DNA from 4 places in the Nocardioides sp. NBC_00368 genome. Region 1 is predicted to be linked to each of the others. Evidence: riboswitches for the same ligand, from Rfam matches in the RefSeq annotation. Region 1 holds a riboswitch; each other region holds the start of a gene.
What was found. Region 1 has a riboswitch for cobalamin ahead of OG984_RS12215 (prenyltransferase/squalene oxidase repeat-containing protein). Riboswitches for the same ligand answer to the same signal wherever they lie in the genome.
Positions count from the first base shown of each region.

Region 2: linked by a shared signal. The riboswitch ahead of OG984_RS28290 (nitrite reductase) and the one ahead of OG984_RS12215 (prenyltransferase/squalene oxidase repeat-containing protein) in region 1 are both predicted to bind cobalamin.
Region 3: linked by a shared signal. The riboswitch ahead of OG984_RS29255 (ABC transporter substrate-binding protein) and the one ahead of OG984_RS12215 (prenyltransferase/squalene oxidase repeat-containing protein) in region 1 are both predicted to bind cobalamin.
Region 4: linked by a shared signal. The riboswitch ahead of OG984_RS28390 (cobaltochelatase subunit CobN) and the one ahead of OG984_RS12215 (prenyltransferase/squalene oxidase repeat-containing protein) in region 1 are both predicted to bind cobalamin.

Region 1 covers NZ_CP107970.1:2,568,844-2,576,502, reverse strand. Annotated here, with positions in the region: gene OG984_RS12245 (SigE family RNA polymerase sigma factor) at 1-435, opposite strand, end outside; gene gatC (Asp-tRNA(Asn)/Glu-tRNA(Gln) amidotransferase subunit GatC) at 578-877, shown strand; gene gatA (Asp-tRNA(Asn)/Glu-tRNA(Gln) amidotransferase subunit GatA) at 874-2,367, shown strand; gene gatB (Asp-tRNA(Asn)/Glu-tRNA(Gln) amidotransferase subunit GatB) at 2,364-3,857, shown strand; gene OG984_RS12225 (NYN domain-containing protein) at 3,988-4,749, shown strand; gene OG984_RS12220 (glycoside hydrolase family 19 protein) at 4,760-5,425, opposite strand; cobalamin riboswitch at 5,506-5,627, shown strand; gene OG984_RS12215 (prenyltransferase/squalene oxidase repeat-containing protein) at 5,694-6,767, shown strand; gene OG984_RS12210 (hypothetical protein) at 6,761-7,366, shown strand; gene OG984_RS12205 (energy-coupling factor transporter transmembrane component T) at 7,363-7,659, shown strand, end outside.
Region 2 covers NZ_CP107970.1:5,916,035-5,923,693, forward strand. Annotated here, with positions in the region: gene OG984_RS28280 (tripartite tricarboxylate transporter permease) at 1-514, shown strand, start outside; gene OG984_RS28285 (ABC transporter substrate-binding protein) at 528-1,694, opposite strand; cobalamin riboswitch at 1,799-2,002, shown strand; partial or broken gene OG984_RS28290 (nitrite reductase) at 2,058-2,249, shown strand; gene OG984_RS28295 (precorrin-8X methylmutase) at 2,937-3,545, shown strand; gene cobJ (precorrin-3B C(17)-methyltransferase) at 3,542-5,083, shown strand; gene cobM (precorrin-4 C(11)-methyltransferase) at 5,080-5,865, shown strand; gene bluB (5,6-dimethylbenzimidazole synthase) at 5,865-6,479, shown strand; gene OG984_RS28315 (hypothetical protein) at 6,441-7,181, opposite strand; gene cbiE (precorrin-6y C5,15-methyltransferase (decarboxylating) subunit CbiE) at 7,396-7,659, opposite strand, start outside.
Region 3 covers NZ_CP107970.1:6,112,710-6,120,368, forward strand. Annotated here, with positions in the region: gene OG984_RS29230 (amino acid permease) at 1-733, opposite strand, end outside; gene OG984_RS29235 (hypothetical protein) at 730-945, opposite strand; gene OG984_RS29240 (glycoside hydrolase family 16 protein) at 1,113-1,976, shown strand; gene OG984_RS29245 (ABC transporter ATP-binding protein) at 1,973-2,740, opposite strand; gene OG984_RS29250 (FecCD family ABC transporter permease) at 2,737-3,756, opposite strand; gene OG984_RS29255 (ABC transporter substrate-binding protein) at 3,756-4,820, opposite strand; cobalamin riboswitch at 4,875-5,061, opposite strand; gene OG984_RS29260 (NAD(P)H-dependent oxidoreductase) at 5,090-5,788, opposite strand; gene OG984_RS29265 (sugar ABC transporter ATP-binding protein) at 5,967-7,493, shown strand; gene OG984_RS29270 (ABC transporter permease) at 7,490-7,659, shown strand, end outside.
Region 4 covers NZ_CP107970.1:5,938,949-5,946,607, reverse strand. Annotated here, with positions in the region: gene OG984_RS28410 (lyase family protein) at 1-136, shown strand, start outside; gene pcaDC (bifunctional 3-oxoadipate enol-lactonase/4-carboxymuconolactone decarboxylase PcaDC) at 267-1,418, shown strand; gene OG984_RS28400 (phytoene desaturase family protein) at 1,429-2,877, shown strand; gene OG984_RS28395 (GNAT family N-acetyltransferase) at 2,888-3,451, shown strand; cobalamin riboswitch at 3,451-3,573, shown strand; gene OG984_RS28390 (cobaltochelatase subunit CobN) at 3,608-7,213, shown strand; gene cobF (precorrin-6A synthase (deacetylating)) at 7,213-7,659, shown strand, end outside.

The sequences.
Region 1 (7,659 bases):
GCTCTTCACCGTGCCCTCCGAGCAGCCGAGGAGGTCTGCGGTGCGGCGTACGTCGAGATCCTCGTAGAAGCGGAGGACCACGACGGCGCGCTGGCGCGGAGGCAGCGCGGCGACCGCGTCGAGCAGCACCGAGCGGGTGGTCGGATCGTTCTCGTGAGCCAGGTCGGGAAGGACCTCGGTGGGCCGCTCGCGGTTCCACGATGCCTTCCGGAACCAGCTCATCGCGGTGTTGAACAGGACCTGCCGGGCATAGGCGGGGGCGGCCTCGAGCGTGCGTACCCGGCCCCAGTTGCCGTAGGTCTTCGCCAGCGCCGTCTGGACCAGGTCCTCCGCACTGGCATGGTCCCCGACGAGCAGGTAGGCGGAACGATAGAGCCGCGGCCAGGCGACCTGGGCGAACTCGTCGAACTGCTCCTGGGTTGGGGGTCTCGCCATCGATCCATCCGATCTCTCGAGCCGATTGTCAGGGTTGAGGACGCGGTGAGGCCACCGATCGGTTGTATGTGTGTCGAGCTCCGGTCCGGCGTGGGCCTTACCGAGGTGAGAGTTGGGGCTCCCGCCGCCTAGGATGTGCGGCATGCCAGAAATCACCCGCGACGAGGTCGCGCACCTGGCCGACCTCGCCCGCATCGACCTCAGCGACGCCGAGCTCGATCACCTTGCCCCGCAGCTGCAGGTGATCCTCGAGTCCGTCGCCTCGATCCAGGGGCTTGCCGGCGACGACGTGCCTGCCACCTCCCACCCGCTTCCGCTGACCAACGTCTTCCGTGAGGACGTCGTCGTGCCCGGTCTGACGCCGGAGCAGGCGCTCTCCGGTGCGCCGAGCGTCGAGGAGCAGCGCTTCGCCGTGCCGAGGATCCTGGGGGACGAGCAGTGACTCTCATCGAGAAGACCGCCGCCGAGCTGATCGACGCGCTCGCCGCCGGCGAGACCACCTCGGTCGAGCTGACCCAGGCCCACCTCGACCGCATCGCGGCGGTCGACGGCGACGTCCACGCCTTCCTGCACATCGACGCCGAGGGTGCGCTGTCCCAGGCTGCCGCCTCCGACGCGCGCCGGGCCAACGGCGACGCGCTGCACGCTCTCGACGGCGTACCGATCGCGGTCAAGGACGTGCTGACCACCACCGGCCTGCCGACGACCTGCGGCTCCAAGATCCTCGAGGGCTGGATCCCGCCCTACGACGCGACCGTGGTCAAGAAGATCAAGGCGGCCGGTCTGCCGATCCTGGGCAAGACCAACATGGACGAGTTCGCGATGGGCTCCTCGACCGAGCACTCGGCGTACGGTCCGACGAAGAACCCGTGGAAGCTCGACCGGATCCCCGGCGGCTCCGGTGGTGGCTCGGCCGCCGCCGTCGCCGCCTTCGAGGCGCCGCTCGCGCTCGGCACCGACACCGGTGGCTCGATCCGTCAGCCGGGTGCCGTCACCGGCACGGTCGGCGTGAAGCCGACCTACGGCTCCGTCTCCCGCTACGGCCTGGTCGCCCTGGCCAACTCGCTGGACCAGGTCGGTCCGGTGACCCGCACGGTCCTCGACAGCGCCCTGCTGCACGAGCTCATCGGCGGCCACGACCCGCTCGACTCCACCTCCACCACGACCCCGGTGACCGGGCTCGTCGACGCCGCCCGTGCGGGCGCGACCGGCGACCTGAAGGGCGTCAAGGTCGGCGTCATCAAGGAGCTGGCCGGCGAGGGCTGGGCGCCCGACGTGATGGCCAAGTTCAACGAGTCGGTCGACCTGCTCACCAAGCTGGGCGCCGACGTCGTCGAGGTCTCCACGCCGAGCTTCGAGCACGCGATGGCGGCCTACTACCTGATCCTGCCGGCGGAGTGCTCCTCCAACCTGGCCAAGTTCGACGCGATGCGCTACGGCCTGCGGGTCACCCCCGACGGCGACCCGAGCGCCGAGGACGTGATGAAGGCCTCGCGTGACGCAGGCTTCGGCGACGAGGTCAAGCGCCGCATCATCCTGGGCACCTACGCGCTGAGCAGCGGCTACTACGACGCCTACTACGGCCAGGCGCAGAAGATCCGCACGCTGATCATCGAGGACTTCAAGAAGGCCTTCGAGCAGGTCGACGTGCTGGTCTCGCCGACGTCCCCGTCGACGGCGTTCCCGCTGGGTGCGAAGCTCGACGACCCGCTCGCGATGTACATGCAGGACCTGGCCACCATTCCGGCCAACCTGGCCGGTACGCCCGGCATCTCCATCCCGGCCGGGGTCTCCGACGCGGACGGGTTGCCCGTCGGCGTACAGCTCCTGGCGCCGGTCCTGGAGGACGCCCGTCTCTACCGCGTCGGTGCCGCCCTCGAGGCCGCCATCGGTCCGGTGCTCTCGATCGACAAGCTGGAGGTGGCCCGATGAGCGAGACTCTTGTCGCGTTCGACGAGGTGCTGGAGCGCTACGACCCGGCGATGGGCCTGGAGGTCCACGTCGAGCTCAACACCAACACCAAGATGTTCTGCGGATGCCCGGCGACCTTCGGCGGCGAGCCCAACTCCCAGGTGTGCCCGACCTGCCTCGGCCTGCCCGGCTCGATGCCGGTCGTGAACGCCAAGGCGGTGGAGAGCGCGATCCGGATCGGGCTCGCGCTCAACGGCTCGATCGCGGAATGGTGCCGGTTCGCCCGGAAGAACTACTTCTACCCGGACATGCCGAAGAACTTCCAGACCTCGCAGTACGACGAGCCGATCGTCTACGACGGCTACCTCGACGTCGAGGTCGAGGGGGAGACCTTCCGCGTCGAGATCGAGCGCGCCCACATGGAGGAGGACACCGGCAAGACCACCCACATCGGTGGCTCGACCGGCCGTATCCACGGCGCCGACTACTCGCTGGTCGACTACAACCGCGCCGGCATCCCCCTGATCGAGATCGTCACCCGCCCGATCCTCGGCACCGGTGCCAAGGCGCCGCTGGTGGCCAAGGCCTACGTCGCGGCGCTGCGCGAGATCCTGCTGGGGCTGGGCGTCTCCGACGTACGCATGGACCAGGGCTCGATGCGCTGCGACGTCAACCTGTCGCTGTCCCCGAAGGGTTCGGACAAGCTGGGCACCCGCACGGAGACGAAGAACGTGAACTCGCTGCGCTCGGTCGAGCGGGCCGTACGTTTCGAGATGTCGCGCCACGCCGGGATCCTCGACGCGGGGGAGGCGATCTTCCAGGAGACCCGCCACTTCCACGAGGACACCGGCACCACCTCGGCCGGACGGCCGAAGTCCGACGCCGACGACTACCGCTACTTCCCCGAGCCGGATCTCGTCCCGGTCGCGCCGAGCCGCGAATGGGTCGAGGAGCTGCGTGGCACGCTGCCCGAGCCGCCGGCTGAGAAGCGGGCGCGGCTGCAGGCCGAGTGGGGCTACTCCGACCTGGAGATGCGTGACGTGTGGGCCGCCGGTGCGATGACGCTGATCGAGGCGACCGTCGCCGAGGGCGCCTCCGCCCAGGCCGCGCGCAAGTGGTGGATGGCGGAGCTCTCCCGGGCCGCCAACGACCGCGGCGTCGAGCTGGCCGAGGTCGGGGTCACCCCGGCCCAGGTCGCGGAGGTGCAGAAGCTGGTCGACGGCGGTTCGCTGACCGACAAGCTCGCTCGCCAGGTGTTCGAGGGGCTGCTCGCAGGTGAGGGCACGGTCTCCGAGATCATCGACGCCCGCGGCCTCGCCGTCGTCTCCGACGACGGCGCGCTCGGTGCGGCCGTCGATGAGGCGATCGACGCCCAGCCTGCTGTCGCGGAGAAGATCCGCGGCGGCAACCAGGCCGCGGCCGGTGCGCTCATCGGCGCCGTCATGAAGGCGACCGGCGGCAAGGCCGACGCCAAGCGCGTGCGCGAGCTGATCCTGGAGAAGCTCTCCTGATCCCACGCCGAGTCGGCTCGTCCTGACAACAGAATCCGCCGAGTCGGCGCGTCATGACGCGCCGACTCGGCGGTGGTTTTGGTCAGGATGAGCCGACTCGGCGGTGGGTGGCACTGGCAGACTGTCCGGCGTGACCGAGCCCTTCCGCATCGCCCTGCTCATCGACGCCGACAACGCCCCCGCGGCCAAGATCGACGCGATCCTGAACGACCTGGCCGAGTACGGCGAGGTGACCATCCGGCGGGCCTACGGGAACTGGACCAAGCCCGAGCTCAAGGGCTGGATCGAGGAGCTGCACGATGCGGCCATCCGGCCGATGCAGCAGTTCGACCTGACCGCCCACAAGAACGCCTCCGACATGGCGCTCGCCATCGACGCCGTGGAGCTGCTGCACGCGGCGATCCCGGACGCGTTTGCACTGGTCTCCTCCGACTCCGATTTCACCCCGCTGGTGCACTACCTGCGCGAGAAGGGCCGCGCGGTCTACGGCTACGGCCGGGAGAAGACCCCGGCGCCGTTCAAGAGCGCCTGCACCCGGTTCACCGTGGTCGAGAAGCTCGGCGGCTCCGAGGAGGAGACCGACGCCGACTCCGAGGCCGGTGCCACGCCCGCCCGCAAGCCGTCCTCCTCGGCGACCACGGGACAGGTGCTGAAGCGCAACGCCCGGCTGATCCAGCTGCTGCGCAACTCCATCGCCGCGGCCGCCGACGACGACGGCTGGGCCCTGGTCGGCACGGTCGTCTCCCGCATCCGCAACCAGTCCTCCGAGGACCCGCGCAACTACGGGTACGCCACCTGGACCAAGCTCATCAAGGCGATCGACCTCTTCGAGCTCAAGGACGAGGGCACCTCGGCGATCGCGGTCAGCGACAAGCGCAACAGCAAGAAGTGACGTACGCCTACTAGGACGCGTCCGCGGTGCGGTCCTGGTCCTCTGCCTTCTTCGGCTTCGGGCGGGCGCACTTGATCCCCTTGGGCACCGACCCGTTGAGGTGCCTCAGCGCGGCCTTGAAGTCGCGGCAGCGCTCGGCGTCCTCCTCCTTGTTGGGGGGATAGCCGATCGCCGCGTTGACCTTGCCCATCTCGAGGGCGTCGGCGAGCGGGTTGATGTCGCGGGCGACGGTCCAGTACCACCGCGAGATCGGCGCGCTGTGGTCCAGCGAGCGGGCCAGCTCGGGGCGACGACGCAGGTCGATCCCGAAGTAGGCGCCGGCGTCGGTGTAGTTGGCCTCGCCGGTCAGCTGGATGTAGCCGCGGCCGGCGTACTTCCGCTTGTCGTGGGGGCCCTTGGCGTCGTGGTGGAAGGAGCTCTCGTTGGCGAGCGTGGTGAGGTAGGCCGCCTGCCGGTAGGGGGTCGTGATCCGGGCGTCGGACATGGCGCGGTTGAGGGTCGGCAGCCCGGTCTCGACGGTCTTCTTGTTCCCGACCTTGTCGCCGAACATGGCAACCAGATCGGCGTACGTGACCGAGGCCCGAGCCGGGGCCGCGACTGCCGTCGTGGCCGGGCAGAGGGAGAGAAGGGTGGCCGAGATCAAGGTTGCGACAAGGCCGAGAATCCTGTGGCGCATGGGGACAGAGTGACTCCTCGACGGCGATCCCGCAAGCAGGGCCGACCCGGCATAAGATGACCCCCGAATCAAGCAGAGCCTCAATCAACACACGCCGTGGTGGGGGAAGCCGGTCGAATCCCGGCGCTGACCCGCAACCGTAGGCCCGGGACATCGAGGGTCCTGAGCGAGCCGGAGCACCTGCCGACGGACGCGTACTGACCTGACGCTGTCGTGGAAAGCAGCGGGTCGGCCCTTGGCCTTCCCGACGAACAGCGCGGAAGGAACCATGAAGAAGACCGTCCTCGGTGGCATCGCCGCCGCCCTCGCCCTCACCTCGCTCGCCGGCTGCGGCGAGAAGGCCGTCGAGGAGGGGGAGAAGCCCACCTACGACGCGAAGGTGTCGACCTCCGTGGCCGACTGGCTCGTCGCCCAGGCGCCGAAGGGTGTGGCCCGCAACGCGCAGTACGGCACCGACGACTTCGGGCTCAGCGCCGACATCGGGATCGCGCTGGCCGAGGTCGGTGGCTACGACGAGGAGATCGCCACGATCGCCGCGGCCGTGATGACGAACAAGAAGGCCTACACCTCGCCCGGGTTCGGCACCGTGACCTCGGCCGGGGCCACCGCGAAGGCGCTCGTCCTCCAGCAGAACATCGATGCCTCCGACCCCGGTCTGCTGAAGCAGCTCGAGGGCACCGTCGCCGAGAACGGCCGCATCGCCGACGAGCTCGACCCCAAGAACAAGGAGGCGGCCGACTACTCCAACACCATCGGGCAGTCGTACGCGGTCTGGGCGCTGAGCAACGCGGAGAGCAAGGAGGCCACGGCCGCCGCGGAGTTCCTGGCCGGGCAGCAGTGCGAGGAGGGCTGGTTCCGGGTCACCTTCACGGCTGACCCCGCGGCCGCCGACCAGACCTGCGACGGTGACCCGAAGGCGGCTCCGGACGCCGACGCCACCGCGTTCGCGCTGATCGCGCTGTCCTCGGTCGCCTCTCCCGAGGCCGAGAAGGCCGTCGAGGCGGGCGTCGAGTGGCTGAAGGAGACCCAGGCCGAGGACGGTTCGTTCAAGGCGGCGACCGGCAACGTCGCCAACTCCAACACCACCGGCCTGGCCGGGTGGGCGTTCGGCCGCGCCGGTGAGACCGATGCTGCCGAGAAGGCCGCGACCTGGGTCTCCGAGCACGTCGTGACCTGCGGTGACGACGTCGGCGCGGTGGCCTACGACGACGCCGCCCTGACCGAGGGCAACACCAAGGGGCTGGCCAAGGAGTCCGAGGGGATGTACCGCCTCGCGGCCGCGCAGGCGCTGCCGTCCCTCGTCTTCCTGCCCAAGGACGCGACCACGAAGAGCGCGTGCTGAGCCTACGGTCCGCGATGGTGGCCCTGGCGATCCTCGCCGGGGCCACCGCACCCGTCCTCACCCCGGCTCCAGCTTCTGCCGCGGAGGCGTGCGACGACGTCACCGTCGTCGTCGAGCCCAACGCCCTGGGCGGCGACCCCGAGATCGCCTGCGTCCGGCCCGAGGAGGGCGACACCGGTGCCGACCTCTTCGAGAAGGCGGGGCATCCGCTCACCTACGTGACCTCGATGCCCAGCGTCGTCTGCCGGGTCGACGGCCGGCCGAAGACCGCCGGCTGCGCCCAGATGCCGCCCGCCGACGCCTACTGGTCGCTGTGGGTCACCGACGAATCCGGGGCCTGGAGCTACGCCTCCAGAAATGTTACCGAAATCAGCGTGACCTCCGGGCAGGGTGTTGCGTTCACGTGGATAGACGACGATGTCGTTACCGCTCCGGCGACGGAACTTGGGGATGCTGTGGGGGCGCCCTCAAGCCCGTCGCCGGAGTTATCTCCGGAGGACTCGCCCTCCGAGCCCCGGCAGCTGCCCGGCTGGGTCGCTCCGGCCGGGATCCTCGCCCTCTTCTCCGTCGCCGGTGTCGTGTGGTGGCGTCGGCGATGAGCACTGTGCTTCGTGAGGCAGCGGTCGCGCGCCTGCCCCGTGATCTGCACCCCGTGGCCTGGTGGGTGTGGGCGATCGGCCTGGCTGCGTACGCCTCCTTCACCACCAACCCGCTGCTGCTCCTGCTGCTGGTGGGGGTGGTCTCGGTCGTGGTCGCGGCCCGCCGCGGGGAGCAGCCGTGGGCGAAGGCGTTCCGGCTCTACGTCGGCCTCGCCCTGTTCATCGTCGCCACCCGGGTGCTCTTCCGGGTGCTCCTGGGTGCCGTGCCGGGTCACGTGCTCATCGACCTGCCC
Region 2 (7,659 bases), 2.8 Mb from region 1:
GGTGGCGCTGCAGCACTACAACATCCAGCCGGGGCCGCTGCTGTTCAAGGACCACGGCGACCTGGTCTGGCCGCTGGTGGCGAGCCTCTACATCGGCAACGTGCTGCTGCTGGTGCTCAACCTCCCGCTGGTCGGGCTGTGGGTGAAGGTGCTCCAGATCCCGCGGCACTATCTCTACGCCGGCATCCTGCTGTTCGCAGCCCTGGGCGCCTTCGCGGTGCACTTCAGCCCGCAGGACGTCATGGTCCTCCTGGTGCTCGGCATCCTGGGCTTCTTCATGCGCCGCTACGGCTATCCCGTGGCGCCGATGGTGGTCGGGCTGATCCTCGGGCCGATCTTCGAGCGGCAGCTGCGCTCGGCCCTGCAGATCGCCCAGGGAGACTGGCTGACGCTGGTGCAGTCGCCGTTCGCGATCGTCGTGTACGTCGCGCTGCTGCTCGCGCTCGCCGGGTCGATCGTGCTCCGCCGCAAGGAGGAGGACCTGGAGCACGAGCTGGTCGAGGCGGATCGCTGAGCTGGAGATCGCCTCAGCTGCCCGTTGAGGCGATCTCCTCCAGCACGACGTTGCGGGGGCCGTCGGCAGTGCCCCTGACCACCCGCAGGAAGTAGGACTGGTCGGGGTTGTGGTTGGGGTCGAAGGTCCAGTTCCCGCGGGGACTGACGATCGTGCCGACGGACCCCAGGGAGTCCGCGATCTCGTTGCGGTCGACGTCGTCGGAGAGGCCGAGCGCCTTGTCGAGCGCGGCCGCGGCGTCGTAGGCCTGCACCGAGTAGGCCGTCGGGGTCGCGTCGTAGGCCTTGCGGTAGTCCTTCACGAAGGCGTCGTTCATCAGCGAGTCCATGGCGTCGCTGTAGTGCAGCACCGTCCGTACCCCGGTCGCGTCGCCGCCCAGGGTGGACAGCACGTCGCCCTCGGTCAGGAAGCCGGGGCCGTAGAGCGGGGTGCTCCGGGCCAGGCCGGAGTCGCGATACTGCTGGACGAACGCCTCCGCCTCCTTCCCGGTGTACGCGGCGTAGATCGCGTCCGCACGTGACTTCTTCACCTTCTCGAAGAGCCCCGACCAGTCCTCGGTCACGGCGGCCGGCGTGTAGCTCTGCCCCGCGACGCCGCCGCCGGACGCCTCGAAGGCGATCATGAAGCTGTCGGAGAACTCGTGACCGGCGGCGTCGTCGGAGGCGACGACGTAGGCCGAGCCGCGGTCGGTCTCCTGGGCGACCGCATTCCCGAGCGAGCCGCCCAGATCTGCGTTGGTCGTGGACGTGCGCCACAGGTAGTCAGAGCCGTCGGCGAACTGGTCGGCCCCGGCGCCGGTGACGATCAGCGGGGTCTCCCTGCTGTCCGCGACGTCCTTGGCCGCGAGCGCCGTCTCCGAGCCCACCAGCCCGACGACCGCCTGGACCTCCTCGTCCTCGATCAGCCTGGACACCGCGGCCACGCCGGTGCTCACCCGGTCGCCCTCGTCGGCCTCGATGACGTCGACCAGCCGGCCACCGAGCTTGCCGCCGTGCTGGTCGAGGTAGAGGTCGAAGCCGCGGGACATGTCGGTGCCGATCGACTTGTGGGCGCCGGAGGTCGGGACCACGAGACCGATCGCGACCTTCGACTCCGAGGTGGTGGCGCATCCGGTGAGACCGAGCGCGAGCGCCGAGACGGGCGCGAGAACGAACAGCTTCCGACGAGCCGATCCGGTCACGGGGGACTCCATCTGTGCGAAGACGTGTGGAAGTTTCCGAGTAGCCGAACACTGGCACAAACAGCGGCCGGGCCGCGAGCAATTCGGCGCCGTGTCCGCAAGTGGGTAGTCTCGCCCTGCCAGTCGTACTCCATGCCTGATGGGGTCAGGGAACCCGGTGAGAGTCCGGGACTGACGCGCAGCGGTGAGGATGACGGGCGGGGCACGCACCTCCTCCGGGAGGGGCAGCCACTGGAGCCTGGCTCCGGGAAGGCGTCCCGCACCGATCGATTCCGAGTCCGAAGACCTGCTGGCTCTGGCGGCGCCCGCCGCCAGGTCACCACGTGCCCCGCGGAAGGGCACCTGACCAGAGCAGGTGTGGCGATGTCCCGAGTCCGAACCGACCGGTGCCCAGGAGTCGGCCGTCCGTGGCCGGCCGAGGACGGCCTGCTGGTGCGGCTGCGCCTGATCGGCGGGTCCGTCTCCTCCGCCTCGCTGCTGTCGCTGATCTCCGTCGCCGAGACCTACGGCGACGGCCGCGTCTATCTCACCGGGCGCGCCAACCTGCAGGTGCGCGGCCTGCCCGCTGTCGACGGCGCGCTGCCCGGCGAGGTGCTCACCGCGCTGAAGGCGACCGGTCTGGTGCCGGCGCAGACCCATGAGCTCGTACGCAACGTGATGGTCTCCCCGCAGACCGGGCTCGCCGGCGGACGGGCCGACCTGCGTGGCGTCGCCGCGTCGCTGGACCGCCTGCTGTGCGCCTCGCCCCGGCTGGCGGCGCTCCCGGGACGGTTTCTCTTCGTGCTCGACGACGGTCGCGGCGACCTGGTCTCGCGGGAGTGCGATCTCGGTCTGGTGGCGCTCTCGGGTGCTGAGGGTCAGCTGCGCGTCGGCGACTCATGGGGGCCGGTCGTGCCGCTCGCCGAGGCCGCGTCCCGCCTGGTCGCGCTCGCCGCACGCTTCCTGGACGTACGCGGCGAGGGGCCGTCTGCGGCCTGGCACGTCTCGGAGCTCGATGGCCCGCTGGTCGAGCCGGTCCCGGCCGATGCTCGGGTGCCGGCCGCGGCCGAGGAGCTCGGGTTCGGCGAGGTGCCCGGCGGCGAGCACGTCGCCGCCGCCGACGGGGCTCTGGACCGCGCCGCCGTCGAGGCGCTGGTCGAGCGGGCGCCGGCGGTCGTGGTGACACCGTGGCGCGGCGTACTCGTGCCTGCGCCGCAGGCGCGCCCGACCCGGCGCTACGACTACATCGACCAGGGACCCGCGATCTACGTCGACTCCTTCGCGACCATCCGGCGCGAGGCCGACCTCTCCGCGGTGCCCGCCGACGCCGAGCGGCTCGCCGTCCGGATGATCCACGGCAGCGGACAGGTCGATCTCGCCGCCGACCTGGTCATCCACCCCGGCCTGGTGAAGGCCGCGCGCGGCGCGCTCGAGGCCGGGGCACCGATCCTGTGCGACGCGACGATGGTCGCGACCGGGGTCACCCGCAGCCGGCTGCCGCGCGACAACGAGGTGCTCTGCATGCTCGGTGACGACCGCGTCCCGGCGCTGGCCCGGGCCTGGGGCACGACCCGCACCGCGGCCGCGCTGTCGCTGTGGGAGCCCTACCTGGAGGGCTCCGTCGTCGCCATCGGCAACGCCCCCACGGCGCTCTTCCACCTGCTCGAGATGATCCTCGACGGTGGTCCGCGGCCGGCCGCGATCGTCGGCTGCCCGGTCGGCTTCATCGGCGCCGCCGAGTCCAAGGAGGCGCTCGCCGCCTTCGCCGACGACCACGGGATCGACATCCCCTACGTCACCGTGCGAGGCCGTCGTGGCGGCTCCGCGATGACCTCGTCCGCACTCAACGCACTCGCCCAGGAGCAGGAATGAGCAGCGTGACCCCAGGCCGGTTCACCGTCGTCGGCATCGGTCCGGGCGATCCCGAGCTGATCACTCTCAAGGCCGCCCGGCTGATCGGTGCGGCGCCGGTGATCGCCTACCACGCCGGGGTGCGCAAGCAGTCCCACGCCCGCCGGATCGCCTCATCGCTGATCCCGGCCGGTGCGGTGGAGGAGGAGCTGCGCTACCCGGTCACCACCGGCACCACCTCGCACCCGGGTGGCTACGTCGGGGCGATGGCCGAGTTCTACGAGTCCTGCGCGGTCCGGCTCTCGGCCCATCTCGACGCCGGGCGCGACGTGGTCCTGCTCGCCGAGGGCGACCCGCTCTTCTACGGCTCCTCGATGTATCTCCACGACCGGTTCAAGGAGGTCTACGAGACCTCCGTCGTGCCGGGCGTCCCGGCCTTCGCGGCCGCCACCGCTGCCGTCTCGACGCCGCTGGTGCGCCAGACCGACGTCCTCACCGTGCTGCCCGGAACCCTGCCCGAGGCCGAGCTCGCCCGGCGCCTGGCCGACACCGAGGCCGCCATCATCATGAAGCTCGGCCGGACCTTCCCGGCGGTTCGCGCCGCGCTGGCTGCGGCCGGGCGGCTCGAGGGTGCCTGGTACGTCGAGCGTGCCTCGCAGCCCGAGGAGCGCTGGCTGCCGGTGGCGGACGTGGATCCGGAGTCGGTGCCGTACTTCTCGCTCATCGTGGTTCCCGGGGACACCGCTCCCGCCTCCGCCTCGGCAGGCCGCATGCGGCAGACGAGCTCGGCGGAGGCTTCCGTGGCCGAGCCGGTCGAGGGTGCGGAGCGCGGGGAGGTGCTCGTGGTCGGGTTGGGGCCAGGGCCGGACGGGTGGCTGACGCCCGAGGTGTCGGCCGCGTTGGCCGAGGTGGGTCACGTCGTCGGCTACGCGCCCTACGTCAACCGGGTGCCGCAACGTGCTGGGCTGCAGCGGCACGCCTCGGGCAACACGGTCGAGGTCGACCGTGCCCGGCACGCGCTGGACCTGGCGCTCGCGGGGGAGCGGGTCGCCGTCGTCTCCGGCGGTGACGCCGGTGTCTTCGGGATGGCGTCCGCCGTGTTCGAGGCGGCTTCGGATCCGGCCTATGCCGGCGTACGTGTCCGGGTGCTGCCCGGTGTCAGCGCGGTCCAGGCCGTGGCCGCCCGGGCAGGCGCTCCGGTCGGTGCGGACTTCGCGGTGATGTCGCTCTCGGACCGCCTCAAGCCGTGGCCGGTCATCGAGGAGCGGCTGCGCGCGGTCGCCGCGGCCGACCTGGTGCTGGCGATCTACAACCCCGCCTCGCGCTCGCGCACCGAGCAGATCGGGCTGGCGCGCGACGTACTCCTCGAGCAGCGCAAGCCCGACACCGTCGTCATCGTCGGCCGCGACGTCGGGCGGGCCGAGGAGTCGCTGACGGTGACCACCCTCGGTGACCTGGATCCCGCATCGATCGACATGAAGTGCCTGGTCATCGTGGGGGCGAGCTCGACACAGGTGACCGCGTCCGGACAGGTCTGGACGCCGAGGTATGTCCGATGACCGATCCGATGACCGTCCACTTCGTCGGTGCCGGCCCCGGTGCGGCCGACCTGCTGACCGTGCGCGCGACGAGGCTGCTCGAGGCCGCCGAGGTGGTGCTCTATCCCGGCACCTATCTGGATCCCGAGGTGTTGGCCCACTGCAGTCCCGAGGCCGAGCTGGTCGACACCCAGAAGCTCGATCTGGACCAGATCGTCGAGGCGATCGTCACCGCTCATCGTGACGGCAAGCAGGTCGTACGCCTCGTCTCCGGCGACCCGTCGGTCTACTCGGCGGTCGCTGAGCAGACCCGGCGGCTCGACGAGGCCGCAGTGCCGTGGGACGTGACGCCCGGCGTACCGGCCTACGCCGCGGCGGCGGCGCTGGTCGGCCGCGAGCTCACCGTGCCGCTGGTGGCCCAGTCGGTGGTCCTCACCCGCACCCGGGCCCGATCGACCGCGATGCCGGAGGGGGAGTCGCTGGCTGCGTACGCCGCCACCGGCGCCACCCTGGTGCTCCACCTGGCGATCCGGCGTACCCGCGAGCTGATGGCCGAGCTGCTGCCGTACTACGGCCCCGAGTGTCCGGTCGTGGTGGTCTACCGCGCCAGCCAGCCCGAGGAGAAGGTGCTGCGGGGGACCGTGTCGACGATCGCCGACGCGGTCGAGGACGCGGGCCTGCGCCAGGCCGCCGTCATCCTCGCCGGACCCGCGCTGGCCCGCGACGGCGGAGAGTCGTTCCTCTACGACGCGGCTCGCCCGCGGGTCTCGACAAGCTCGACCACCGGGTCGGGGGGTGCCTGATGGACCTCTACGACGCCATCAACCGTCGTCGGGACACCCGTGCGGAGTTCACCGGCGAGCCGGTGTCTCCGGATGTCCTCGAGCGCGTCCTGTCCGCCGCCCACGCCGCCCCGAGCGTCGGGATGTCGCAGCCGTGGGACTTCGTGCTCGTACGCGACGCCGACCGCCTCGAGCGCTTCCACTCCCACGTCGCGACCGAGCGGGATACCTTCGCCGCCACCCTGTCCGGCGAGCGGGCCGAGACCTTCTCCCGGATCAAGATCGAGGGCATCCGCGAGTCCGGTCTGGGCATCGTGGTCGGCTACGACCCGAGCCGCGGCGGCCCCAACGTCCTCGGCCGCCACGCCATCGCCGACGCCGGCCTCTACTCGGTCGTCTGCGCCATCCAGAACCTCTGGCTCGCCGCCACCGCCGAGGGCCTCGGCGTCGGCTGGGTCAGCTTCTACCGCGAGGAGTTCCTGCGCGACCTGGTCGGGATGCCCGCGGGCGTACGTCCGGTCGCCTGGCTCTGCGTCGGCACCGTCGCCGACCTCCCCGACGTCCCCGACCTGGAGCGCTTCGGCTGGCGCCACCGCTCACCGCTCTCCACGGTCGTCCACGACGAGACCTTCTAGGGTGCGGGCGAGGGCCCGGTGTCGACCGGTCGAGTAGAGGCGCTTGAGGAAGCGCTCCTCCTCCAGTTGGTCCTGGTAGTACATGCTGCGGGGGTCGGCGCGTGGCGGGGTCGAGTTGAGGGCACCCCACAGAGTCCAGGTAGCGCCGTTCTCGATCGGCAGCCAGGTGTCCTCGAACTCCGAGAACCAGTCGCCCGGACGGCCGAGGACAAGGCTGGCCGGTGGGAGGCGCCGGTTCTGTGGGCGCTTGGATTGCGGCTGATCAGGTGGCTGCTCGCGTGGTTCGACGGCGGGGTGAAGCGACCTCTCATAGCCGGTGATCTCCGCGCCGAAGACCACCCAGGCGCCGAGCGTCGCCAGGAACGGTACCGGGAGTCGTGGGCGCATCTGTTGGTAGGCGAGCGAGGGCAGGTACCACCCCGTCGCGACATCCGCGCGCTGTTCCTCCCACGTGGCGTCGGGATCGAAGTGTCTGGCGCGGCCGATGCGCGCGATGAACGGCCGATGCCGGTCGAGAGCCTCGTCGGTGCTGCGCGGCCGGGCGAGGAGCCGCTCGATCGCGTCGCTGTCGTATCGGTATGCCGAGCCGACTCGCGTGCGTGGGCCGGCGAGTCCTGACTGCAGGATGCGCAGCGCCTGGTTGCGGCCGAGGAGATGGACTTTCGCGAGGCGCTCACAAGCTTGCTGCGTGGTGATCAGCATGCGACGACGCTAGGTCGGGACCACGGGGGCGTCCATCGCATACCAGTCAGGTGCATACCGGTCGGGCAGCGGCAGCGACAGTGGTCGGCTCGTGCTTTTGATAGAGGAAACTGGCTTGTGAACGATTCACAAGCCAGTTTCCTCTATCAAAAGCACGGTGGCAGCACCTGTTCACCAGGACCGGCGAGGGGCCGAGCGGGGGCCGGGCGAGGGATCAGGATGTGTTGGCCGTGTAGGCCCATTGCGTGACGGTGCGCGCAGGCGCCCAGCCGGTGAAGGACCCGATCGGGGCGGTGGTCTCGACGGCGATGCGGGTGAGTTCGCCGCCGCGATCTTTGTAGAGCCCTGCGAGGAGCTGCTCGGTCTCCAGGGTGACCCCGTGGACCACGATGCGCCCGCCGGGGCGGAGGGCGGCGAGGCAGGTGTCGAGGACGCCGGGGCGGGTCGCGCCGCCGCCGATGAAGATCGCGTCGGGGGA
Region 3 (7,659 bases), 2.6 Mb from region 1:
CACCGGCGGCGGTGCCGACGAGCTCGACCGCGGCGTACGCGAAGACGACGCCGGACACGACGATGACCAGCGGGAGCGCGCCGACCGGGAAGAGCCCGCCGTTGTCGAGGACCATGCCGATACCGGTCTCCTGGCCGTTCAGCTCCTCGCGACCGGCGAGCACGATCATCCCCAGCACCAGGAAGCCCAGCAGCGCGACCACCTTGATCAGCGCTGCCCAGAACTCCAGCTCGCCGAAGAGCTTCACCGAGATCAGGTTCATCGAGAGCACGACGGCGAGCGCGACGAGCGCGATCACCCATTGCGGGACGACCTCGAAGGTGCCCCAGAAGTGCACGTACGTCGCGATCGCCGTGACGTCGACGATCGAGGTCATCGCCCAGTTCAGGAAGTACATCCAGCCGGCGGCGAACGCGGCCGGCTCACCCAGGAACTCACGCGCGTAGGAGACGAACGACCCCGACGACGGTCGGTGCAGCACGAGCTCGCCGAGCGCGCGCAGGATGAGGAAGACGAAGACGCCGCAGAAGGCGTAGACGAGGAACAGGCCGGGCCCTGCCTCGTGCAGGCGGCCGCCCGCGCCCAGGAACAGGCCGGTGCCGATGGCGCCGCCGATCGCGATCATCTGCAGCTGCCGCGGGCTGAGGCTCTTGTGGTAGCCCTCGTCCTCGTCCGTCAGGCCGACCGCCTGGTGGCCGGCCGGGTCGATGGTCTGGTCGTCGGTGTCGGTCATCGGCTCGCTCCAGGTCCGGAGTGGGGTGGCTCGGGCACGTCCTTGAACAGCAGCCAGCCGCCGACCACGGCGATGACCGCCGCGGCCGCGTAGCCGATCAGCGACCACCAGCCCAGATGCAGGTAGGCCGTCACCCCGACGATCGCCAACGCGAGGAACACCATCACCATGCCGATGATCGGCGTCCGTGGCCTGTACGGATCCCGTGCCATTGCGATCACCTCACCCGCAGGGCCCCCGATGGCCCCGCTCCGGTGACCCATTAGAGCGCATCGAGCGCCTACTGGCGGTGACCGGACGTCGCCCGGCGTTTCCGTTCCAGAGGGCGGCGAATAACTGTAAGGTCGCTTTACAGTTAACCCCCATGAAGGAGCGTTCGATGCGTAGCTCGAGGATCCGCACCATCCGCACCACACTCACCATGACCGCAGCCCTGGCCCTCGTCCTGGTCGCCCCGTTGGCCGCGCCGGCCGCGGTGCCCGACCCGGAGGCCGGCGCGTCCCGGGCCGGAGAGGTGGAGGCCGCCGCCCTGACCTGGTCCGACGAGTTCGACGGGCCCGCCGGCAGCGCGCCCAACCCCGCCAACTGGAACCACGAGACGGGCGGGGGTGGCTGGGGCAACAACGAGCTGCAGACCTACACCGACTCCCGCGACAACTCCGCCCTCGACGGCAACGGCAACCTGGTCATCACCGCCCGGCAGAGCGGTGGCGGCTACACCTCGGCCCGCCTCACCACCAAGGGCAAGGTCCAGCCGAAGTTCGGACGGCTCGAGGCGCGCATCCAGATCCCGCGCGGGCAGGGCATCTGGCCGGCGTTCTGGATGCTGGGCGGCCAGTTCCCGAACACGCCGTGGCCCAACGCCGGTGAGATCGACATCATGGAGAACGTCGGCTACGAGCCCCACCTCGTCCATGGCACCCTGCACGGCCCGGGCTACTCCGGCGGCAACGGCATCACCGGGCAGTACATGCACCCGCAGGGCTGGTCCTTCGCCGACACCTTCCACACCTTCGCCATCGACTGGCGGCCCGGCTCGATCACCTGGTCCGTCGACGGGGTCGCCTACCAGACCTTCACCACGGCCAGCACCGGGGCCAACCCCTGGGTCTTCGACCAGCCGTTCTTCTTCATCCTCAACGTCGCGGTCGGCGGCAACTGGCCCGGCAACCCCGACGGCACGACCCAGTTCCCGCAGCGCATGGTCGTGGACTACGTACGCGTCTACGACTCCCAGCTCTAGGCGGTGACCGGGCCGAGGAAGCGGATGACGACGCCCTCGTCGTGGTGCACCCGGGCGCGGACTCCGTAGACCTCGGCGATGAGCGACTCGGTCAGCACCTCGGCGGGCGGGCCTCCGGCCACGACGCGGCCCTCGGCGAGCACGAAGACCTGGTCGCAGTAGGCGGCGGCGAGGTTGAGGTCGTGCAGGGCGACGAGGCAGGTCGTGGGCATCCGGCGGACCAGTGCGAGCAGCGCCAGCTGGTGACGTACGTCGAGGTGGTTCGTCGGCTCGTCCAGGAGCAGGATGTCCGGCTCCTGGGCGAGCGCCCGGGCGATCTGCGTACGCTGCCGCTCGCCGCCCGACAGGGTCGAGAAGCGCTGCTCGAGGCGGTCGGCGATCCCAGCATGGGCGGCGGCCTCCTCGATGACGGCGCGGTCCTGGGCGCTGTCGGGCGCCCAGGCCGGGCGGTGCGGGATCCGGCCGAGGGCGACGACGTCGCGTACGCGGAGGTCCTGGCTGGTCGCGGGCTCCTGCTCGACGACGGCGAGCCGGCGCGCGAGGCGGCGCCGGGACATGCCGCCGAGCGGGCTGCCGTCGAGCAGGACGTCGCCCGAGTCCGGCGGCCGGAGCCCGGCCAGGATCCGGATCAGCGAGGACTTCCCGGACCCGTTGGGCCCGAGCAGGCCGACGGTGGCGCCGTCCTCGACCTGGAGGGACACGTCGTCGACGACGAGTCGGCCGCGGGGAGCCCAGCTGACCCGGCCGGCCTCGAGCGCGGTCATCGCCGCGCCCTCATCAGCACCAGCGCGAAGGCCGGCACCCCGACCAGCGCGGTCGCCACCCCGACGGGGAGCTCTTCGGGGTCGATCACGGTCCGGGCCGCGGTGTCGACCCAGATCAGGAAGATCGCGCCGAGCAGCGCGGTGGCCGGGAGCAGCAGCCGGTGCCCGACCCCGACCAGGGCGCGGGCCAGGTGGGGGAGGACCAGCCCGACGAATCCGATCGCGCCCGAGGTCGCGACGATGACGGCCGTCATCAGCGCCGTCAGCACCAGCAGCACCGCCCGGATGCGCGCGACGTCGACGCCGAGCGAGGCCGCCGCGTCGTTGCCGAACGCGAACGCGTCCAGCCAGCCGGCGCCGACGACGCAGCAGAGCAGCCCGCCGAGCACGATCACCCCGCACACGAGTACGTCGGTCCAGCTGGCCGAGGAGAGCGACCCGAGCAGCCAGAACAGCACCCCGCGGGTCTGCTCGGCATCGGCTGCGGTGAACACGATGAACGAGGTGAGCGCCGAGAAGAGCTGGGTCGCCGCGATGCCGGCCAGGATGAGCCGGTCGGTGGTGCCGCCGGCGAGCGAGGCGAGCAGCAGCACCAGGGCGAACGAGGCGAGCGCACCGGCGAACGCCCCGGTGGAGAGCCCGATCGCGCCCGAGCCGACGCCGAGGACGACGATCGAGACCGCGCCGGTGGAGGCACCCGAGGAGATGCCGAGCACGAACGGGTCGGCGAGCGGGTTGCGCAGCAGCGACTGCAGGATGATCCCGCAGATGGCGAGACCCGCACCGCAGATCCCCGCGAGCAACGTACGCGGCAGCCGCAGGTCCCACACGATGCTCTGCTGCAGCAGCGTCAGCTCGGAGGACCCGAGCCCGGCCCGGTCGGCCACGACGCCGTAGACGTCGGCGATGCTCAGGTCGGAGGGGCCGACGGTGATGGCGCCCGCCACCGAGGCGACCACCACCAGGGGAGCCAGGGCCAGCAGGACGCCGGCGCGGGGGACGCGGCGCGCCGACATCAGCGGAGGCCGAGGGCGGCCAGCTGGTCGGCGACGTTCTCGACCGCGTAGACGGTGCGGATCGAGGGGTTGAGCTCGGCGCCGGAGACCGTCACGAAGCGGTCGTTGCGGACCGCGTCCATCCGGGCGGTGACCGGGTTGCTCTTCAGGTAGTCGATCTTGGCGCGGGCCGTCTCGGCGGTCTGGCTCTTGCGGGTCAGGTCGCCGAGGACGATGACGTCGGGGTTGCGCTCGGCGACGGTCTCCCAGTTGATCTGCGGCCACTCGTCGGTGGTGTCGTCGAAGACGTTCTCCACACCGAGGGTGCGGCCGATGATGCCGGGGCCGCCGCAGCAGCCGGCCAGGTAGGGCGACTCGGAGTTCGCGAACCAGTACATCGCGCTCACCTCGCCGGCGGGTGCCTTCGTCCGGGCGGCCTCCAGCCGCTGCGACAGGTCGGCGACCAGCTTCTCGCCGCGGTCGGGGACGCCGAAGATCCGCGCCAGGTCGGTGATCTCCTGGAAGATCGTCTCGATCTCGAGAGGGTCGAGACGGGTGCCGTCGTCGTCGCCCTCGTTGTCCTTGACGCACTCGGCGGGGGAGAGGTAGGAGCCGACGCCCAGCTTCTCCAGGTCCTCCGGCGTGGTCACCCCACCCTCGCCCAGGGTGCTGATGAAGGAGGCGGTGACGAAGTCGGGCTCGGCCTCCAGTACGCGCTCGTAGGAGGGCCAGTCGTCAGCGAGCCGGGGGACGCGCTCGTTGTCCTCGGCGAGCGAGTCGAGCACCGGGTCGGTCCACACCGCGGTGCCGGCCATCCGGTCGGCGAGGCCGAGCGAGAGCAGGATCTCGGTGGAACCCTGGTTGAGCGAGACCGCCCGCTCGGGTGGCGCCTCGAGGGTGATCTCGCGACCGCAGTTGGTCAGCGTGAACGGGAAGCCGGCAGCGTCGCCGGCGTCGGCCGCCGCCTGCTGCGCGCCGGAGGGCTGGCCGGCTCCGCAGCCGACCAGTGCGGCGCCGAGCACCAGCACGGCGCTCGCGGCGACCGTTCGGATCAGGGTCGGTCGGATGGTGCGAGACAGGTGCACGTCGGTCCTCGAGCGGGTCGCGGGCTGGTGCGCGTCGCCCGTGCTGACCGGCAGCGGTCTGCTGCAGGGCCAGCAGGTCTTCGGACTCGGGATCGACCGGCGCGAGACGCCTTCCCAGACCCGAGGGCCCAGTGGCACAGTGTCCCGTCCGTCACCCACACCGCTGCGCGTCAGTCCCGGACTCTCACCGGGTTCCCGTGCCGGGACTACGTCCCGAGCGGCTGGCCCGAAGACCGTAGCAGGCGCGCCCGCCCGCCGCCGTGACGCCCTCAGCCCTCGCGATGGGCGCTGAGCCCGTCCTGCCCGGGCGCAACCGAGTCGTGGAGCTTGATCGTGTGGTCGTACTGCTCCTCGACCATCGGCCGGTAGGCGATCCGCGGCTCCGTCATCACGCCCTCGAGACGTACGCTCAGGTCGGCCTCGATCCGTGCCATGACCTCGGCGTCGACGAGGTCGGCGTCGGTGATCAGGTGCGGACGCAGCGGGTCCATCCCGGTGTACCAGAACGTGCCGTGCAGCAGCGGCCACAGGACGTCCTCGATGTGGCCGCTGATCCCGCGCGGGCCCAGGGTCGCGGCCCGGTCGCCGGCCGTGACGATGGTCAGGGCGCGCTTGCCGGCCAGGCCGCCCTTGCCGTACTTGAGCGGCTTGCCGGTCTCCGGATCCGGTACGTCGAAGGCGAACCCCGACTCGAAGACCCGGTCGATCCAGCCCTTGAGGATGGCCGGCACCGAATACCACCACAGCGGGAACTGCACGACCAGCAGATCTGCCTCCCGCAGGCGGTCCTGGTGGTGGCGTACGTCGGCCTCGCCCCGTTCCACCAGAAGTGGATTGAAACCTTCTCGATAGAGGTCGATCTCGTCGACGGTCCAGCCGGTCGCGACGAGAGCGTTCCGGCCCGCCTCCTGCAACCGTCCGTTGAGGGACGACGCGTGCGGATGTGCCCATACCCAGAGTGCGTGCATGGGTCTCTGAACGCGGTCTGACGCGGCAGGATTCCCGCCTGGATGTGGGTGGGCGTCGTGCCGGTCTGACCACAAAGTCCGAACCTCGCTCAAATTAGCGGCCGAAGAGTGTTGACGTATGTGATTGCCATCACTAGCGTAAACCAGGCTTGAAACCTTTCAATTCGAGGAGCTGCCCATGCCGGACACACCCGCCGCACTGGAGCTGCGGGACGTGGCCAAGTCGTTCGGCCCCGTACGCGCCCTCCGGTCTGGAAGCCTCCGGGTCGAGGCCGGATCCATCCACGCGCTCGTGGGGGAGAACGGAGCCGGGAAGTCGACCCTGGTCAAGATCGTCGCCGGGCTCTACCGCCGCGACGCCGGCGACTATCTGCTCTCCGGGGAGCAGGTCGACTTCCGCAACACCGCCGAGGCCAAGCAGGCCGGCGTCGCGGTCATCTACCAGGAGCCGACCCTCTTCCCCGACCTCTCGGTCACCGAGAACATCTTCATGGGACGCCAGCCGACCAACCGCTGGGGCAGGATCGACCGTGCCGCTATGCGCACCGAGGTCATCGAGCTCTTCGCCCGGCTCGGCGTGCCGATCGAGCCCGACCGCCCGACCGAGGGTCTCTCGATCGCCGACCAGCAGCTGATCGAGATCGCCAAGGCGCTCTCGCTCGACGCCAAGGTCCTGATCATGGACGAGCCGACCGCGGCCCTGTCGGGCAACGAGGTCGAGCGACTGATGACCGTGGCGCGCACGCTGCGCGACCAGGGCTGCGCCGTCGTGTTCATCTCGCACCGCTTCGACGAGGTGTTCGCGCTGTGCGACACCATCACGGTGATGCGCGACGGCGCCTACATCTCCACCGACCCGATCGCCGCGGTCACCGAGGACGAGATCGTCCAGCGACTGGTCGGGCGCGAGGTCTCCGACCTCTACCCGAAGCTCGAGGCCACCGTCGGCAAGCCCCTGCTCGAGGTCAGCGGCCTCACCCGCACCGGCCTGTTCCAGGACATCAGCCTCACCGTCCGCGAAGGTGAGATCGTCGGCCTGGCCGGCCTCGTCGGTGCCGGGCGCAGCGAGGTCGCCCAGGCGATCTTCGGCGTCGACCCCTACGAGAGCGGTGAGGTGACCCTCGACGGGCGGCCGGTCCCGCCGGGTGACCCGCGACGCGCGATCGAGATGGGACTGGCCTTCGTCCCCGAGGACCGCCGCCAGCACGGCCTCGTCCTGGACGCACCGATCTCGCGCAACATCACGCTTCCGACGAGCGGCCGGCTCGCCCGCACCGGGCTGATCAGCACCGGCATCGAGAACCGCTCGGCCGCCGACTGGGCCGCCCGGCTCGAGGTCAAGGCCGCGACCCTCGACACCCTCGCCGGCACCCTCTCGGGCGGCAACCAGCAGAAGGTCGTCCTGGCCAAGTGGCTCTCCACCCAGCCGAAGGTGCTGATCATCGACGAGCCCACCCGAGGCATCGACGTCGGCACCAAGTCCGAGGTGCACCGACTGCTCTCCACGCTCGCGCAGGAGGGCCTCGGGATCCTGATGATCTCCTCCGAGCTCCCCGAGGTGCTCGGGATGGCCGACCGCGTGATCGTCCTCAGCGAGGGTCACCAGACGGCCGAGCTGAGCCGCGAGGAGGCGACCCCCGAGGCCGTCATGCGCGCGGCGACGGCCCACCACTCCACCACCCTGAACGTCAGCGAGGCATCATGACCACCACGCTCGACGCGCCTGCCCCGGCCGCGCCGCAGCCACGCCACAGAGCAGCCAGCCGGCTGACCTGGCTCCTGAAGCAGCGCGAGACCGGCATCGCCGTCGCCTTCATCCTGCTGCTCGTGGTGACCACGGCGGTGAACCCCAACTTCCTGTTCAGCACCGA
Region 4 (7,659 bases), 2.8 Mb from region 1:
GACCGGGTTCGTGGGTGGCGAGATCCTGGCCGGTTCCGAGGCCGCCGCAGGGCTGGACGACTACCTCGGCGCAACCGGGGCGCTCATCGACTCCGCGATCGCCCGCGCCATCGAGACATGGAAGCATCTCGCCTGATGGGCATACCGGACGTACTGGACGGGCAGTTCGTGGGGTTGACGGGTGTTTCAGTGCCCGTCAACCCCAGGGGTACCCGGTCGACCGGGTATCCCGCACCCACCCCCGCCGGAATCTGGAAGGACCTGTCATGACGCCGAGGATCACCCCTGTCGAGCTGGCCGGAGACCCGAGCAAGCCGGTCCTGGTCGTCGGCCCGTCCCTGGGCACCTCGGTCACCGCGCTCTGGGCCGCCACGGCCGAGCTGCTCGCGGACAGCTTCCACGTCATCGGCTGGGAGCTCCCGGGCCACGGCCACGGCGCGCCGACCACCGACGCGTTCTCGATGGCCGATCTCGCCGCGGGCGTGCTCGCCTGCGTCGACCGGGTCCTCACCGACCGCGGTGAGCGCCACGGCGCGTTCGCCTATGCCGGCGACTCGGTCGGCGGCGCGGTCGGCCTCCAGCTGCTGCTCGACGCACCAACCCGGGTGAGCGCCGCGGTGCTCACCAACACCGGGGCCAAGATCGGCGAGCCCGACGGCTGGAACGACCGTGCCACGACCGTACGCGGCGCCGGCACCGCCTCCCAGATCGCCGGCTCCACCCAGCGCTGGTTCTCCCCCGGCTTCCTCGAGCGCGAGCCCGCGCGGGGCGGTGCCCTGCTCCACTCGCTGCGCGACGCCGACGCGGAGAGCTACGCGCTGGTGTGCGAGGCGCTGGCGGCGTACGACGTACGCGGGCGGCTCGCCGAGATCGCCGCGCCGGTCCTGGCGATCGGGGGTGTCGACGACGCCCCGACCCCACCCGCCTCGCTGGAGGAGATCGCCGTCGGTGTGCGCAACGGGCGGCTCGTCACCCTCGACGCCGTCGGCCACCTCGCCCCCGCCGAGGCGCCGCACGCCGTCTCCAGCCTGATCACCGCCCACGTGACCGCGGCCGACCCGGCCTATGCGGCCGGGATGAACGTACGCCGCCAGGTGCTCGGCGATGCCCACGTCGACCGGGCCACCGCCGCGATCACCGACGTCAACCGCGACTACCAGGACCTGATCACCCGCTATGCCTGGGGCACGATCTGGACCCGCCCCGGGCTCGCCCGCCGGGACCGCTCGATCGGCGTCCTCACCGCCCTGGTCGCGGGGCGCCACTTCGAGGAGCTCGAGTTCCACCTCCGCGCCGCGCTCACCAACGGGCTGACCCGCGAGGAGATCGTCGAGGTGCTCCTGCAGACCTCGATCTACGTCGGCGTACCCGCCGCCAACACCGCGTTTGCCGTCGCCAACCGGGTGCTGAACGAATAGCTTGGCGGGCATGACCATCACCGCGACCGTCGTCGGCGCCGGACCCAACGGCCTCGCGGCCGCGATCGTGCTCGCGCAGCACGGCGTGAGGGTCACCGTCCTCGAGGCCGCGGAGACCGTCGGTGGGGGCACCCGCACCGCCGAGCTGACCGTCCCCGGGCTGCGGCACGACATCTGCTCGGCGATCCACCCGCTCGGGGTGGCCTCACCGCTCCTGCGCGAGCTGGAGCTGGACAGATACGGGCTGCGCTGGCGCTACCCCGAGGTCGAGCTCGCCCATCCGCTCGACGGGGGCGAGGCCGCGCTGCTGCATCGCTCCGTCGAGGAGACCGCCGCGGGGCTGGGTGCTGACGAGCAGCGTTGGCAGCAGGTGTTCGGCCCGGTCGTACGCGGCTTCGACGCCATCACCGACCACATCCTCGGCCCGATCCTGCGCCCGCCGCGGCACCCGTTCCGGATGGCAGGCTTCGGCCTGCGGGCCGCTCCGCCGGCGACCGTGCTCGCCCGGGCGTTCCACGAGGAGCGGGCGAAGGCGCTCTTCGCCGGGTGCGCCGGACATGCGTTCCGTCCCCTGGGCAGCCCCGGCACGGCCGCCGTGGGCACCATGCTCATCGTCAGTGGCCACCGGCACGGATGGCCGGTCGCCGAAGGCGGCTCGCAGGCGATCACCCTCGCGATGGCGGGGCTGCTGGAGGATCTGGGCGGCAACATCGTCACCGGCACCACCGTCCGCAGCCTCGCCGACCTGCCCGACGCCGACGCCACCCTGTTCGACACCAGCCCGGGAGGCTTCGCCGACATCGTCGGCGAGGCCCTTCCCCGACGGCAGCGCCGGGCGATGCGGCGATGGCAGCACGGGCCCTCGGCGTACAAGGTCGATCTCGCCGTCCGTGGCCCGATCCCCTGGCGTGACCCGGAGATCGGCCGCGCCGGGACCGTCCACCTGGGCGGCACGATCGAGGAGGTGACGGCGAGCGAGCGGGAGATCGCGGCCGGCCGGATGCCGGAGCGCCCGTTCGTGCTGCTCGGCCAGCAGTACGTCGCCGACCCGTCCCGCTCGGCAGCAGACCTCAACCCGGTCTGGGCCTACGCCCAGGTCCCGCACGCCTACGAGGGCGACGCCACCGCCGCGGTGCTGGCCCAGATCGAGCGCTTCGCCCCGGGCTTCGGCGAGCAGGTCGTGGCCACGCACGTGACCACGCCGGCCGACTACGCGACGTACAACCTCAACTACGTCGGTGGCGACATCTCCACCGGCGCCAACACCCTGCGTCAGCTCGTCGTCCGCCCCACCCTCGCGGCCTATGACACCGGCATCTCGGGGATGTTCCTCTGCTCCGCGGCCACCCCGCCGGGGGCCGGCGTCCACGGCATGTGCGGCTACCACGCCGCCCGCCGGGCGCTGCACCACCTCGGCGCGGCCGAGAAACCAGGTGCCAGCGGCGTACGTCCTGGCTAACGTCTCGCCCATGCCGCAAGCCCGCCTGCGCACCGAGCGCCTCGAACTGGTCCCGCTGAGCGAGGAGCACCTGCCCTTCCTGGTCGACCTCAACTCGGATCCGGAGGTGCTGCGCTTCCTGTTCACCCGTGCGCTGACGCCGGCGGAGACCGAGGAGCGGATGCACAAGTGGCTCCGCTCGGCGCGGGAGACGGATGCGCTGGGCAAGTGGGTCGGGTATTCGGCGGCGGGTGAGGCCGTCGGGCTCTACATGTTCGAGCTGCCCGACAACCCGCCGCGCACCGATGCGGCCGAGCTCGGCTACCGGCTCCCCCAGCGGAACTGGCGGCAGGGCTACGCGAAGGAGGGCTCGCTCGAGCTGCTCCGGCACGGGTTCGAGGACCTCGGCATCGACCGGGTGATCGCGCAGACGATGGCCGTCAACGAGGCTTCCCGCGCGACGATGGTCTCGGTCGGGATGAGCTTCGTGCGTGGCTTCCAGCAGGACTGGGAGGAGCCGCTCCTCGGACATGCCGACGGCGAGGTCGAGTACGAGATCACCCGCGAGGCCTGGCTGGCGCGTCAGGCGGGGTAGGCTGCGAGCACGCTCGTGGCGCAGGAACCCGGTGAGAGTCCGGGGCGGTTCCGCCACTGTGACGTCCGTACAGCTTCTGGGCACGGACACAGCCAGACACTGGCCACGGGCTATCCGACCGATCGACGGGGCGAGAACCCCTAGGAGGACCCCGGCATGGCCGACCCTGCACGCGTACGCATCGCCCTTCTGTCCACCTCGGACACCGACCTGCTCTCGGCCCGTGCCAGCGGAGCCGACTACGCCTGGGCGAACCCGTCGCGGGCGACGGACCTCGAGGCCGTGGTCGCCGAGGCCGACCTGGTGGTCTTCCGGCTGCTCGGCTCCCCCACCGACCTGTGGGACGGCCTGAGCGCCGTCAAGGAGCGCGGCACCCCGGTGGTGGTCCTCGGCGGCGAGCAGCAGCCGAGCGCCGAGCTGATGGAGCACTCCACGGTGCCGATGGGCGTAGCCGCGGAGGCCCACCGCTACCTCGCCGAGGGTGGGCCGGCCAACCTCGCTCAGCTGCACGCGTTCCTCTCCGACACGGTCCTGCTGACCGGGTTCGGGTTCGAGCCGCCGGCGGAGGTGCCGGCCTGGGGGTTCGCGGAGCGCCCTGCGCCCGCCAACGACACCCTCCCCCGGATCGGCATCCTCTACTACCGCGCCCACGAGACCAGCGGCAACACCGCGTTCGCGCACGCGCTGGCCGACGCCATCGACGCGACCGGGGCCGCCACCGGCGTACCCGTCTTCGCGGGGTCGCTGCGCTCGGCGCCCGACGACCTCTACGAGGCGCTCGGCACCCTCGACGCGCTCATCGTGACCGTGCTCGCGGCGGGCGGGTCCGTGCCCGCGTCCGCCTCCGCCGGTGGCGAGGACGAGGCCTGGGACGTGGAGCGGATGGCGGCGCTGGACATCCCGGTGCTCCAAGGCCTCTGCCTGACCAGCTCGCGCGCGGAGTGGGAGGCCTCCGACGACGGCGTGACGCCGCTCGACTCGGCCAACCAGATCGCGATCCCCGAGTTCGACGGCCGGATCATCACCGCCCCGTTCTCGTTCAAGGAGCTCGACGAGCAGGGTCTCCCCCACTACGTCGCCGACCCCGAGCGGGCCGCGCGGGTGGCCCGGATCGCGGTCAACCACGCCCGGCTCCGCCACACACCCAACCCCGAGAAGCGTCTCGCGCTCGTCCTCTCCGCCTACCCCACCAAGCACGCCCGCATCGGCAACGCGGTCGGCCTGGACACCCCGGTCTCCGCGATCCGGATGCTGCGCCGGCTCCGCGAGGAGGGCTACGACCTGGGGACCGACAACGAGGTCGTACGCATCCTCGACTCCGTCGCCGCGGAGGAGGGCGACACCGCAGCCGGTGACGCGCTGATCCACGCGCTGATCGCCGCCGGCGGCCAGGACGAGGAGTGGCTGACCAACGCCCAGCTCACCGACGCCCACGTCCGGATCTCCAAGGCCGACTACGACGAGTGGACCGCGGATCTCCCCGCTGAGCTGCGCGAGCAGATGGTCGAGACCTGGGGGCCGACGCCGGGCGAGCTCTTCGTCAACGACAACAACGAGCTGGTGCTGGCCACGCTTCAGGCCGGCAACATCGTCATCCTGATCCAGCCGCCGCGCGGGTTCGGCGAGAACCCGGTCGCGATCTACCACGACCCCGACCTGCCGCCCTCGCACCACTACCTGGGCGCCTACCGCTGGCTCGAGCACGGCTTCGGTGCCGACGCCGTCGTCCACCTCGGCAAGCACGGCTCGATGGAGTGGCTGCCGGGCAAGAACGCAGCGCTGTCGGCGTCATGCGGCCCGGATGCGGCCATCGGCAACATGCCGCTGATCTACCCGTTCCTGGTCAACGACCCCGGCGAGGGCGCCCAGGCCAAGCGTCGCGCGCACGCCACGATCGTCGACCACCTGGTGCCGCCGATGGCCCGCGCGGAGTCCTACGGCGACATCGCGCGGCTGGAGTCGCTGATGGAGGAGTACGACCGGATCTCCTCCATGGACCCCGCCAAGCTGCCCGCCATCCGCGGCGAGATCTGGCAGCTGATGAAGGCCGCCGAGCTCCACCGCGACCTCGGCATGGAGGAGCGTCCCGAGGACGACGACTTCGACGACTTCATGCTCCACATCGACGGCTGGCTCTGCGAGATCAAGGACGCCCAGATCCGCGACGGCCTGCACGTGCTCGGCGGCGCCCCCGAGGGTGAGGCACGGATCAACCTGGTCCTCTCGATCCTGCGCGCCGCGCAGGTGTGGGGCGGCGTCGGCGGCGCCGTGCCCGGTCTGCGGGCGGCGCTCGGCCTCAAGGAGGGCGCCGACACCCGGGCCGTCGACGAGATCGAGACCCAGGCGCGCGACCTGGTGGAGCGGATGGACGCGGCCGGCTGGGACCCGGCCGCCGCCGAGACGCTCCACGACGACCCGGCGGTTCAGCAGGTTCTCGCCTTCGCCGCGACCGAGGTCGTGCCCCGGCTGGCGAGGACCACCGACGAGCTGGGAGCCGTGCTGCACGCGCTGGACGGTGGCTTCGTCCCCGCGGGGCCGTCGGGCTCGCCGCTGCGGGGGCTCGTCAACGTACTTCCGACGGGGCGCAACTTCTACACCGTCGACCCGCGCGCGGTGCCCTCCCGACTGGCGTGGCAGACCGGGCAGGCGATGGCCGACTCGCTGCTGCAGCGCTACCTCGACGAGACCGGCGACTACCCGACCTCGGTCGGGCTCTCCGTGTGGGGCACGAGCGCGATGCGTACGTCGGGCGACGACGTCGCCGAGGTGCTCGCGCTGCTCGGCGTGGCACCTGCGTGGGACGAGGCCTCGCGCCGCATCACCCACCTCGACGTCATCTCGCTGGAGGAGCTGGGCAGGCCGCGCATCGACGTGACCGTACGCATCTCCGGGTTCTTCCGCGACGCCTTCCCGCACGTCGTCTCGATGCTCGACGACGCGGTCCGGATGGTCGCCGACCTGGACGAGCCCGCCGAGAAGAACTTCGTCCGCGCGCACACGCTGGAGGACCTGGAGGCACACGGTGACCAGCGCCGCGCGACGTCCCGGATCTTCGGCTCCAAGCCCGGGTCGTACGGCGCCGGGATCCTGCAGGTGATCGAGGCCGGCAACTGGCGCTCCGACCAGGACCTCGCCGACGTGTACGCAGCCTGGGGCGGCTTCGCCTACGGCCGCGACCTCGACGGCGCCCCGGCGGCGGACGACATGCGCGCCAACTACCGCCGGATCAAGGTCGCCGCCAAGAACGTCGACTCCGCCGAGCACGACATCGCCGACTCCGACGACTACTTCCAGTACCACGGCGGCATGGTCGCCACCGTCCGCGCGCTGACCGGGTCGGATCCGAAGGCGTACGTCGGCGACTCCACCTCCCCCGACGCCGTGAAGACCCGCACGTTGCAGGAGGAGACCAACCGCGTCTTCCGGGCCCGCGTGGTCAACCCGCGCTGGATCTCGGCGATGCAGCGCCACGGCTACAAGGGCGCCTTCGAGCTGGCCGCGACCGTCGACTACCTCTTCGGCTTCGACGCGACCGCCGGCGTGGTGCAGGACTGGATGTACGAGAAGCTCGCCCGCGAGTACGTTCTGGACGAGACCAACCAGGAGTTCATGCGATCCTCGAACCCGTGGGCGCTGCGCGGCATCGTCGAGCGGCTGCACGAGGCGGCCGAGCGGGGGCTGTGGGAGGAACCCGACCCCGAGCTCGTCGCGCAGATGCAGGAGATCTACCTCGACATCGAAGGTGACCTGGAGGAGGAGTGATGACTTCTTCTGGCAAGCGTCGGATCAAGATCATCGGCGTCGGTCCCGGCGACCCCGACCAGGTCACGCTCGAGGCCGTGGCCGCGATGCGGTCGGTCGACTACTTCCTGGTCACCGACAAGTCGGGCACGGTCAAGAAGGGCATGCCCGACCCGCTGGTGCGGGCCCGCGAGGAACTGCTCGACCGGCATCTGTCCGCGCCCGCGCGGGTGGTGAAGGTCGCCGACGCACCCCGCGAGCGACGCGAGGAGTTCACCGGGACCGACGCGGAGTACCGGACGGCGGTCGCCGACTGGCACCGCGCCCGGGTCGAGCGCTACCTCGCCGTGCTCGCCGAGCACCCCGGTGACGTCGGCTTCCTGGTCTGGGGCGACCCGGCCTTCTACGACTCCACGATCCGCGTCGTCGACCAGATCGCCGAACAGCTCGACGTCGAGGTCGACGTC